DNA from 3 places in the Pseudomonas sp. S2_H01 genome. Region 1 is predicted to be linked to each of the others. Evidence: predicted binding sites of a transcription regulator. Region 1 holds the regulator's gene; each other region holds the start of a gene.
The links. The regulator FliA, encoded in region 1, starts transcription of late flagellar genes. The targets are predictions, from matches to a motif close to CTAAAGTTTNNNNNNNNNNNGCCGNTAA.
Positions count from the first base shown of each region.

Region 2: the regulator FliA is predicted to act here: its motif matches at 1,441-1,468, upstream of AB4N84_RS20260 (methyl-accepting chemotaxis protein).
Region 3: the regulator FliA is predicted to act here: its motif matches at 1,271-1,298, upstream of AB4N84_RS17125 (flagellar protein MotY).

Region 1 covers NZ_CP162756.1:276,414-279,690, reverse strand. The annotation lists gene flhF (flagellar biosynthesis protein FlhF) at 1-206, shown strand, start outside; gene fleN (flagellar synthesis regulator FleN) at 326-1,159, shown strand; gene fliA (RNA polymerase sigma factor FliA) at 1,156-1,896, shown strand; gene AB4N84_RS01305 (chemotaxis response regulator CheY) at 2,164-2,538, shown strand; gene AB4N84_RS01300 (protein phosphatase CheZ) at 2,558-3,277, shown strand, end outside.
Region 2 covers NZ_CP162756.1:4,513,272-4,516,548, reverse strand. The annotation lists gene acnA (aconitate hydratase AcnA) at 1-344, shown strand, start outside; gene AB4N84_RS20265 (CPBP family intramembrane glutamic endopeptidase) at 605-1,396, shown strand; gene AB4N84_RS20260 (methyl-accepting chemotaxis protein) at 1,500-3,065, shown strand.
Region 3 covers NZ_CP162756.1:3,826,608-3,829,884, forward strand. The annotation lists gene rnt (ribonuclease T) at 1-161, opposite strand, end outside; gene pyrC (dihydroorotase) at 158-1,204, opposite strand; gene AB4N84_RS17125 (flagellar protein MotY) at 1,352-2,332, shown strand; gene AB4N84_RS17130 (argininosuccinate synthase) at 2,462-3,277, shown strand, end outside.

The DNA.
Region 1 (3,277 bases):
AAGTGCTGAGCCTGGCGGTGACTCACGAGTTGCCCGTGGCCTACCTGACGGATGGTCCACGGATACCGGATGATCTGCATCTCCCACGTCGGCACCAGCTCGTGAGCAGGGCTGTCAGCGTGCAGATGCAGGAGGAGCCTAGCGAGGAAGCGATGGCGGATATGTTTGCGGATCTTTATCACAGCACCGGCAAGCGCGCGGGCTAGGGTAAGGAAAATGACATTGGAAAATACCTGCATCGATGGTCTGCCAAGCATTGTTCACACAGTGAACGTGCAGCCCGAAATGTGGCTTAGGTCTAAGCAAGACAAGGTAAAAAATTAACATGGGCAGCATGCATCCCGTTCAGGTTATCGCGGTGACCGGTGGCAAAGGTGGCGTAGGCAAGACCAACGTGTCAGTGAACCTCTCGCTGGCCCTGGCCGAGCTGGGACGTCGCGTCATGTTGCTGGACGCCGATCTGGGTCTGGCCAATGTCGACGTATTGTTGGGATTGACCCCGAAACGCACCCTTGCCGATGTCATCGAAGGGCGCTGCGAGCTGCGCGATGTCCTGTTGCAGGGCCCCGGCGGCGTGCGCATCGTGCCGGCGGCGTCGGGCACCCAGAGCATGGTTCACCTGACGCCCGCGCAACACGCAGGCCTGATTCAGGCGTTCAGCGATATCGGCGACAACCTGGATGTGCTGGTGATCGACACCGCTGCCGGGATTGGCGAATCTGTGGTCAGCTTCGTGCGCGCCGCGCAGGAAGTCCTGCTGGTGGTCTGCGACGAGCCGACCTCGATCACTGACGCCTACGCGCTGATCAAGCTGCTTAACCGCGACTACGGCATGAACCGCTTCCGCGTGCTGGCCAACATGGCTCAGAGCCCGCAGGAAGGGCGCAACCTGTTCGCCAAGCTGACCAAGGTGACCGACCGCTTCCTCGACGTGGCGCTGCAGTATGTGGGCGCCGTGCCTTACGACGAGTGCGTGCGCAAGGCTGTGCAGAAGCAACGCGCGGTTTACGAGGCGTTTCCACGTTCCAAATGCGCGCTGGCGTTCAAGGCCATCGCGCAGAAGGTCGATACCTGGCCACTGCCGGCGAACCCGCGTGGCCACCTTGAATTTTTCGTTGAACGTCTGGTTCATCAGACCAGCGCAGGGCCAGTGTCATGACACCGAGCGGGTATCGCATGTACAGCAAATCTTCCAAAGATTCCCAGTATGAGCTGATCGAGCGTTATGCCCCTCTGGTCAAGCGCATCGCTTACCACCTGCTGGCGCGTCTGCCGGCGAGTGTGCAGGTCGAAGACCTGATCCAGGCGGGCATGATCGGTCTGCTTGAGGTATCGACCAAGTACGACTCCACCAAGGGTGCGAGTTTCGAGACCTACGCGGGTATCCGTATCCGCGGCGCGATGCTCGATGAAGTGCGCAAGGGTGACTGGGCACCGCGCTCGGTTCACCGCAATACGCGCATGGTCAGCGACGCAATTCGTGCAATTGAAGCAAAAACCGGCCGTGACGCTAAAGATCACGAGGTTGCTGCCGAACTTCAATTGAGTCTCGACGATTACTACGGGATTTTGAACGACACCTTGGGCAGTCGCCTGTTCAGCTTCGACGACCTGTTGCAGGACGGCGAGCATGAAGGGCTGCACGAGGACGGCGCGAGCCAGTCGCTCGAACCGTCGCGCGATCTGGAAGACGAGCGTTTCCAGAGCGCATTGGCGGACGCCATTGCCAACCTGCCCGAGCGTGAACGCCTGGTGCTGGCGCTGTACTACGACGAAGAGCTGAACCTCAAGGAAATCGGTGAGGTCCTGGGGGTCAGCGAGTCGCGCGTCAGTCAGCTGCACAGTCAGTGCGCTGCGCGGTTGCGGGGTCGGTTGGGCGAGTGGCGCGCGCGTTGACTCATCGAACGCAGGCCGTGGTGTCTGCGTGATGCATGTAAGGCCGGCTGTGCAATAACCGTTGTGTGGGTGAGAAGGGAGACAAGGCAGGAGCCGGTCGGATCAGGTCTTTCAGAGTCCGGTTCCGCTGTGCTCGTCCGTTGTCGATTCGCAAACCCCCTTAATTGTTTTCGCAGACTGGTCATTGGGTTGTGCCGGTATTGATTGAACGCGCGTCCAGGTGCTGGACGCGTTAAAGACTGCTTGGAGGTCGAATTGGACAAGAACATGAAAATCCTCATCGTTGATGACTTCTCAACGATGCGGCGGATCATAAAAAACCTGTTGCGTGACCTTGGGTTCACCAACACGGCCGAAGCAGATGACGGTACCACCGCATTGCCGATGCTGCAGAGCGGGGCTTTTGACTTCCTGGTGACTGACTGGAACATGCCTGGCATGTCCGGCATCGACTTGCTGCGTCAGGTGCGTGCCGATGAACGCCTGCGCCATCTGCCGGTGTTGATGGTGACTGCCGAAGCCAAGCGCGAGCAGATCATCGAGGCTGCTCAGGCCGGCGTGAACGGCTACGTGGTGAAGCCATTCACTGCACAAGTGCTCAAAGAAAAGATCGAGAAGATATTCGAGCGCGTCAATAGCTGATGTCCGCTGCGAGGGCGCTATGGATTCCAAAGATTCGACAATGGGTGACTTCGAGTCGACCCTGAAGAAACACGCACAGGAACTCGTCGCCAGCCTTGAAAAAGGCAAGTTCGGCGACGCCGTGCAACTTATCCATGAGCTTAATCAGACCCGGGATCGCGGCCTGTATCAGGAAGTTGGCAAGCTCACGCGTGAACTGCACAGTGCGATCGTCAATTTCCAGATTGACCCGCACATGCCGCAAGCCGAAGAAGTGTCCCAGATCACCGATGCCACCGAGCGCCTCTCGTATGTCGTCAGGCTCACGGAAGGTGCGGCCAACCGCACCATGGATCTGGTGGAGCAAAGCACGCCTTTGATGAACGGCCTCAGTGCCGACGCGAAGGCGTTGAGTGCCGACTGGGGGCGTTTCATGCGTCGCGAGATCGGCGCTGAAGAGTTTCGTGACCTGGCCCGCCGCGTCGATGGTTTTCTGACGCGCAGCGAGAAGGAAACCCACGAGGTCGCCAGCCACTTGAACGACATTCTGCTGGCTCAGGATTATCAGGACCTGACCGGTCAGGTGATCAAGCGCGTCACGCAGTTGGTGACGGAAGTGGAGAGCAATTTGCTCAAGCTGGTGCTGATGGCCAGCCAGGTCGACCGCTTTGCCGGGATCGAGCACGATCAGGAAGTGTTCCGTAAGCAAAAAGAAGAAGAAAAACTTCATTCCAAGGGTGAAGGTCCGCAGATTCATGCC
Region 2 (3,277 bases), 2.5 Mb from region 1:
CGGCCAAAGGCACCAACCTGCTGGGCGTCAAGGCGGTGATCGCCGAGAGCTTCGAGCGTATCCACCGCTCCAACCTCGTTGGCATGGGCGTATTGCCGTTGCAATTCAAGAACGGCCAAAGCCGTAAAACCCTGGAACTGACCGGCAAGGAAGTGCTGAACATCACCGGCCTGACCGGCGCCACGCTGCAACCGGGCATGAGCCTGACCCTGCAGATCACCCGCGAGAACGGCAAACAGGAGAACGTCGAGGTGCTGTGCCGCATCGACACCTTGAACGAAGTGGAATACTTCAAGGCCGGCGGGATTCTGCATTACGTCCTGCGGCAGTTGATCGCTTCGTAGTCGAGGACGCAGACACCCGTAACCCTGTGGGAGCGAGCTTGCTCGCGAAGGCGCCAGGTCAGAGACATTCCCGCTCACTGATCCCATGCATTCGCGAGCAAGCTCGCTCCTACAGGTTCCCCCTTGAACGCTGCCTTCTCGGTAAACACCCTCCACCCTCGAAACTCTTTCATCCCCTCACTTTCAGCCGATTCCCACAAGCATGCGCGTTTAATCAACGCTAAAATCGCCGGCCTCATCCCACCCTCAAGGACGACCTCATGCCGGCGCTCCGCTGGAGCACACTGACGCTGCTCACCCTCGGTTACTGCATCGCGCTGGTTTACGGGCAACTGAGCACGCCCGTGGTCGTCACTTTCGGGCTGTTGATCATGGCCGGGATCTGCGTCAGCCATTTCACACACCTGGGTGTACGTACGCTGGGGCATGCGCTGTTCATCGCACTTGCTGCCGGCCTTGCCAGTCATTGGTTACCCGGTTTTTTCAGCGCCCGCGTGATCACGGCCGTGCGCTTCACCCCGGAAGCCGCGCCCTTTTCGATGTACCTCAACCTCGATAAACCCTTGATCGGCGTCTGGGTAGCGCTGGCCTGTCCGTGGGTGTTCACCGCCGTTGCCCTGCGCCGCGCCGTGATCACGACCTCCGTGATGCTGCCTGTCACCACCGTGCTCTGCCTGATCACCGCGCTGTCGATGAGCCTGATTGGCTGGACACCGAAATGGCCCGCGCAAGGCGGCATCTGGGCGCTGAACAACCTGTTGCTGGTCACCCTCACCGAAGAGCTGATTTTCCGGGGTTACCTGCAGGGCGGGCTGACCCGTTTGCTCAAGCGGGTGCCGTATCACCAGACGCTGGCCCTGCTCCTCGCCTCGCTGGCGTTCGGCCTGTCGCACCTCGGCGCAGGCTGGCAATGGGCGGTGCTGGCGGGCATGGCAGGGCTAGGCTACGGAATCGCCTACCGTTTTGGCGGACTTCCGGCCGCAGTCATCACCCACTTCGGACTCAATCTCGCGCATTTCTGCCTGTTCACCTACCCGATGTTCGATCGCTGAGCAGGGGCCGCGACAACGCGTCCCATGACGCAGTTCACAAAACGCTTAATTTCCTGACTGACGGGCCGATAACTCATCAAAGCCTTCCCGGATTGAACAGCTCATGCGAAATAACCAGCCCATCACCCAACGCGAACGGACGTTCCCGGCGCAACAACGGTTGATCTCGACCACCGACGCGCGCGGTGTGATCACCTATTGCAACGAAGCGTTCGTTGAAATCAGTGGCTTTTCCCACGATGAACTGATCAAGGCACCCCACAACACCGTGCGCCACCCTGACGTGCCGTCGGCGGTGTTCGAACACATGTGGGGCACCCTCAAACAGGGCTTGCCGTGGATGGGCATTGTCAAGAATCGCTGCAAAAACGGCGATCATTACTGGGTCAACGCCTACGTCACGCCGATTTTCGAGAACAAGCAGGTCGTCGGCTTTGAATCGGTCCGTATCAAGCCTACCGCCGAACAAATCCGTCGGGCCGAAGCGCTCTATCAGCGCCTGAACAGCGGCAAGACCGCCGTGCCGAGCCGCGACAAATGGCTGCCAGTGCTGCAAGACTGGCTGCCGTTCATCATGGTCAGCCAATTGAGCTTCCTGATCGGCGTGTGGCTCAACTCCCACTGGGGCTTCGCGCTGGCGGCCGCCCTCTCCGTGCCACTGGGCCTGCTCGGTCTGAGCTGGCAGCAACGGGGCCTCAAACGCCTGCTGCGTCTAGCCGAACAGACCACGTCCGACCCGTTGATCGCGCAGATGTACACCGACAGCCGTGGCCCGCAAGCGCGCCTGGAAATGTCCATCCTGAGCCAGGAAGCCCGGCTGAAAACCTGCCTGACCCGCCTGCAGGACACGGCCGAACACCTGAATTCACAAGCCCGGCAGTCCGACAGCCTGGCCCAGGCCAGCTCCAACGGCCTGGAGCGCCAGCGCGTGGAAACCGAGCAAGTCGCCACGGCGATCAATCAGATGGCCTCGACCACCCAGGAAGTTGCCAGCCACGTACAACGCACCGCCGACGCCACTCAACAAGCCAACGAACTGACCCGTCGCGGCCGCGGCATCGCCAGCGAAACCCGTGAAGCCATTCAGCGCCTGTCCGCCTCGGTGGGTGAAACCGGCCTCACCGTGACCCAACTGGCCAAGGACAGCGACGAGATCGGCGGCGTGGTCGACGTGATTAAAGGCATTGCCGACCAGACCAACCTGCTCGCCCTCAACGCCGCCATCGAGGCTGCCCGTGCCGGTGAAATGGGCCGTGGTTTTGCCGTGGTCGCCGACGAAGTTCGCCAACTGGCGCAGCGCACCACCGAATCCACCGGGCAGATCCACTCGCTGATTGCCAAACTGCAACAGACCGCCAGCAACGCCGTGCAGACCATGGAAGTCGGTCGCCGCCAAGCCGAGGAAGGCGTCGAGCAGGTCATGGAGGCCGACAAGGCGCTGGTGGGCATCAGCGACGCCGTCGCCAACATCACCGACATGGCCACCCAGATCGCCGCCGCCACCGAAGAACAAAGCTCCGTCGCCGAGGAAGTCAGCCGCAACATCAGCACCATCGCCCACCTGGCCGACCAGACCTCCGACGAAGCCCGCCGCTCCGCCACCCTCAGCGCCGAACTGACCCACACCGCCAACACACAGTACTCGTTGGTGGAGCGTTTCAACCGCTAACAACTTCACGCAATACCCCAAGCCCCGGCAGCGAACCTGCCGGGGCTTTTTTATTGTTCGCGAGAAAGTAGGAAGTTTCCGAAAGTTGCACACAGCTGCACTTTTCGTCGAATTATTGGGGAATGTCGGATTGACAGAAGTCTGGAATCGCTATTAGTTCAAATTCAGATAGCGATAAATAAATGACACCACGACGGTGTTTTCGCTGATCT
Region 3 (3,277 bases), 3.2 Mb from region 1:
GCGGCAATTTCCAGCAATGCGTCGGTGGCCGAGTTGAAACCGCCGGTTTCTACATCGACAACGACGGGCAGGTAGCCGCGAAAACGGGCTGCCATCGGATGCCTGGAGCCTGTTCCGCCGCCAGAGCCTTCCTGTTCGTCGTCGTAATGGTCTTCACTCACGCGTGTTCCTCCAGCAGGCGCCAGCGCAGTTTCTCACCGGCGCGCAGCGGGATAACGGACAGCTCGCCGAAAGGCAGGCTGGTGGGGGCGGTCCATTCTTCACGAACCAGGGTAATGGTGTCGGTGTTCGCTGGCAGACCATAGAACGCCGGGCCATTGCGACTGGCGAAGCCTTCCAGCTTGTCCAGCGCATTGCGCTGTTCGAACGCCTCGGCGTACAGCTCGATCGCGGCATACGCGGTGTAGCAGCCGGCACAGCCGCAAGCGGCTTCCTTGGCGTGTTGCGCGTGAGGCGCCGAGTCAGTGCCCAGGAAGAACTTGCTGCTGCCGCTGGTGGCGGCATCCAGCAGGGCGACCTGATGCGTATTGCGCTTCAGAATCGGCAGGCAATAGAAGTGCGGACGGATACCGCCAACCAGCATGTGGTTGCGGTTGTAGAGCAAGTGATGAGCGGTGATGGTCGCGCCCACGTTGGCCGAAGCCTCGTTGACGAATTGCACCGCATCGGCTGTGGTGATGTGCTCGAACACCACTTTGAGCGTCGGGAAGTGCTCGACCACACGGCGCATGTGCTCATCGATGAAGATTTTTTCGCGGTCGAAGACGTCGATGTCGCCACGCGTCACTTCGCCGTGAATCAGCAGTGGCATACCCACTTCGGCCATCGCCTCAAGCACCGGGAAGATCTTGTCGATGCTGGTCACGCCGGAATCGGAGTTGGTCGTCGCACCGGCCGGGTACAGCTTGGCGGCATGCACGAAGCCACTGGCCTGGGCGGCACGGATGTCTTGCGGCTGGGTCAGGTCGGTGAGGTAAAGCACCATCAAGGGCTCAAAACGGCTGCCGGCAGGACGTGCAGCAAGGATGCGCTGGCGATAGGCATCCGCTTGTTCGGCATTGCGTACCGGCGGCACGAGGTTCGGCATGATGATGGCGCGGCCAAAAGTGCGCGCTACGTCAGCGACGGTGTGGGGCAAGACGGCGCCATCACGAAGATGGATGTGCCAGTCGTCGGGGCGCAGGAGGGTCAGGCGTTCGGACATTGGGGATTCCAGGCGGGTCAAACTCGCTGGGAATGCTACCGGAAAAGACTCTTCCAGGCACTCGCTATCAAGTTTTGTAGGAAGTAACCGATAGACACGTGTAAGCGATAAATTTTGTAACGCGGTGAATTTTTAGTGGAGCCTCCCGTGCGCCAGCGATATCTAGCCCTGCTCAGCGTGTTTGCCAGCCTGCCGGCCATGGCTCTCACTTTCCAGACACGTCTGGAGAATATCGAGTGGAAGGTAGAAGGCGATCAGTTCGAATGCCGTCTGAGCCAGCCGATCACCGACTTCGGCGCCGGCGAATTCGTGCGTCGTGCGGGTGAACAAGCGACTTTCCGACTGAAGGCGTCCGGCTACAGCCTGGCCTCCGGATCGGCAACGCTGATTGCGGCTGCCGCGCCATGGCAGCCGGGTCGAGGCGACCTCAATCTTGGTGCGGTTAAAGTCGGCAATGGGGATATTCCATTCAATACCAGTCAGGCCCAGGCCAGTCGTCTGATCGCGGGCTTGATGGAAGGGCGCAGTCCCGTGATCCGCCACGTCCTGCGTGATGGCGGTGGGGCAATGGAAGTGCGGTTGCTTCCAGTCAAATTCAGCCATGCGTACAGCGATTTTCAACTGTGCACCGCCAAACTGCTGCCGATGAACTTCGAACAAGTGCGGCAAGCCGAGATCGGCTTCCCGGGCGGAGGCATCGACCTCGATGCTCAGGCCAAGCGTCGGCTCGACACCGTGCTGGCGTATATGAAGGCCGACCCTTCTGTGAACCGTGTCGAGCTGGACGGACATTCGGACAACAGCGGCAATCGTCTGACCAACCGTGACCTGTCGCGGCGTCGTGCACTGGCCGTTATGGACTACCTGAAGGCTCAAGGCGTGCCGGAAGAGCAGATCACCGTGCGCTTCCATGGCGAGCAGTATCCCTTGGTCCCGAACACCACCAACGCCAATCGCGCGCGCAATCGCCGGGTGAATATCCATCTGGATCGCGTCGCCGAACAGAAACCCGCGGTGGCACCGACCGCCGCACCCGCGCCGGTTCCTGCACCGGCCCCTGTCCCGCCGCCGGCCGCTACCCCCGCGCCTACGGCCGCATCCGGCACGCCGACCGCCAAGACCTCCTGATCGCGCGGCGACAGTCGTGTGCTCGACAGATTCTGTCGCTTCGTCGTCAGAAGCTGTCGCGACACTGTAATTCCACGGGTTTGAACGGTAGAATCAGCGGTTTTCCGTACAACGCGTTGGAGTGATGGCATGGCGGACGTTAACAAGGTAGTTCTCGCGTATTCCGGTGGCCTGGATACTTCGGTAATCCTCAAGTGGCTGCAGGATACGTACAACTGCGAAGTGGTGACCTTTACGGCTGACTTGGGTCAGGGTGAAGAAGTCGAGCCAGCACGCGCCAAGGCGCAAGCCATGGGCGTAAAAGAAATTTACATCGACGATCTGCGCGAAGAATTCGTGCGCGATTTCGTATTCCCGATGTTCCGCGCCAACACTGTCTATGAAGGCGAGTACCTGCTGGGTACGTCCATCGCCCGTCCTCTGATCGCCAAGCGTCTGATTGAAATCGCCAACGAAACCGGCGCCGACGCCATTTCCCACGGCGCGACCGGCAAAGGCAACGACCAGGTGCGTTTCGAACTGGGTGCCTACGCGCTCAAGCCCGGCGTCAAAGTGATTGCTCCGTGGCGTGAGTGGGACTTGCTGTCCCGCGAGAAGCTGATGGACTACGCCGAGAAACACGCGATCCCGATCGAGCGTCACGGCAAGAAGAAGTCTCCGTACTCGATGGACGCCAACCTGCTGCACATTTCTTATGAAGGCGGCGTGCTGGAAGACACCTGGACCGAGCACGAAGAAGACATGTGGCGTTGGACCGTTTCCCCGGAAAAGGCTCCAGACAAGGCTCAGTACCTGGAACTGACCTACCGCAACGGCGACATCGTCGCGCTGGACGGCGTCGAAATGAGCCCGGCCACCGTGCTGGCAACCCTGAACCGCATCGGTGGCGAACACGGCATCGGCCGTCTGGACATTGTCGAGAACCGCTACGTCGGCATGAAGTCC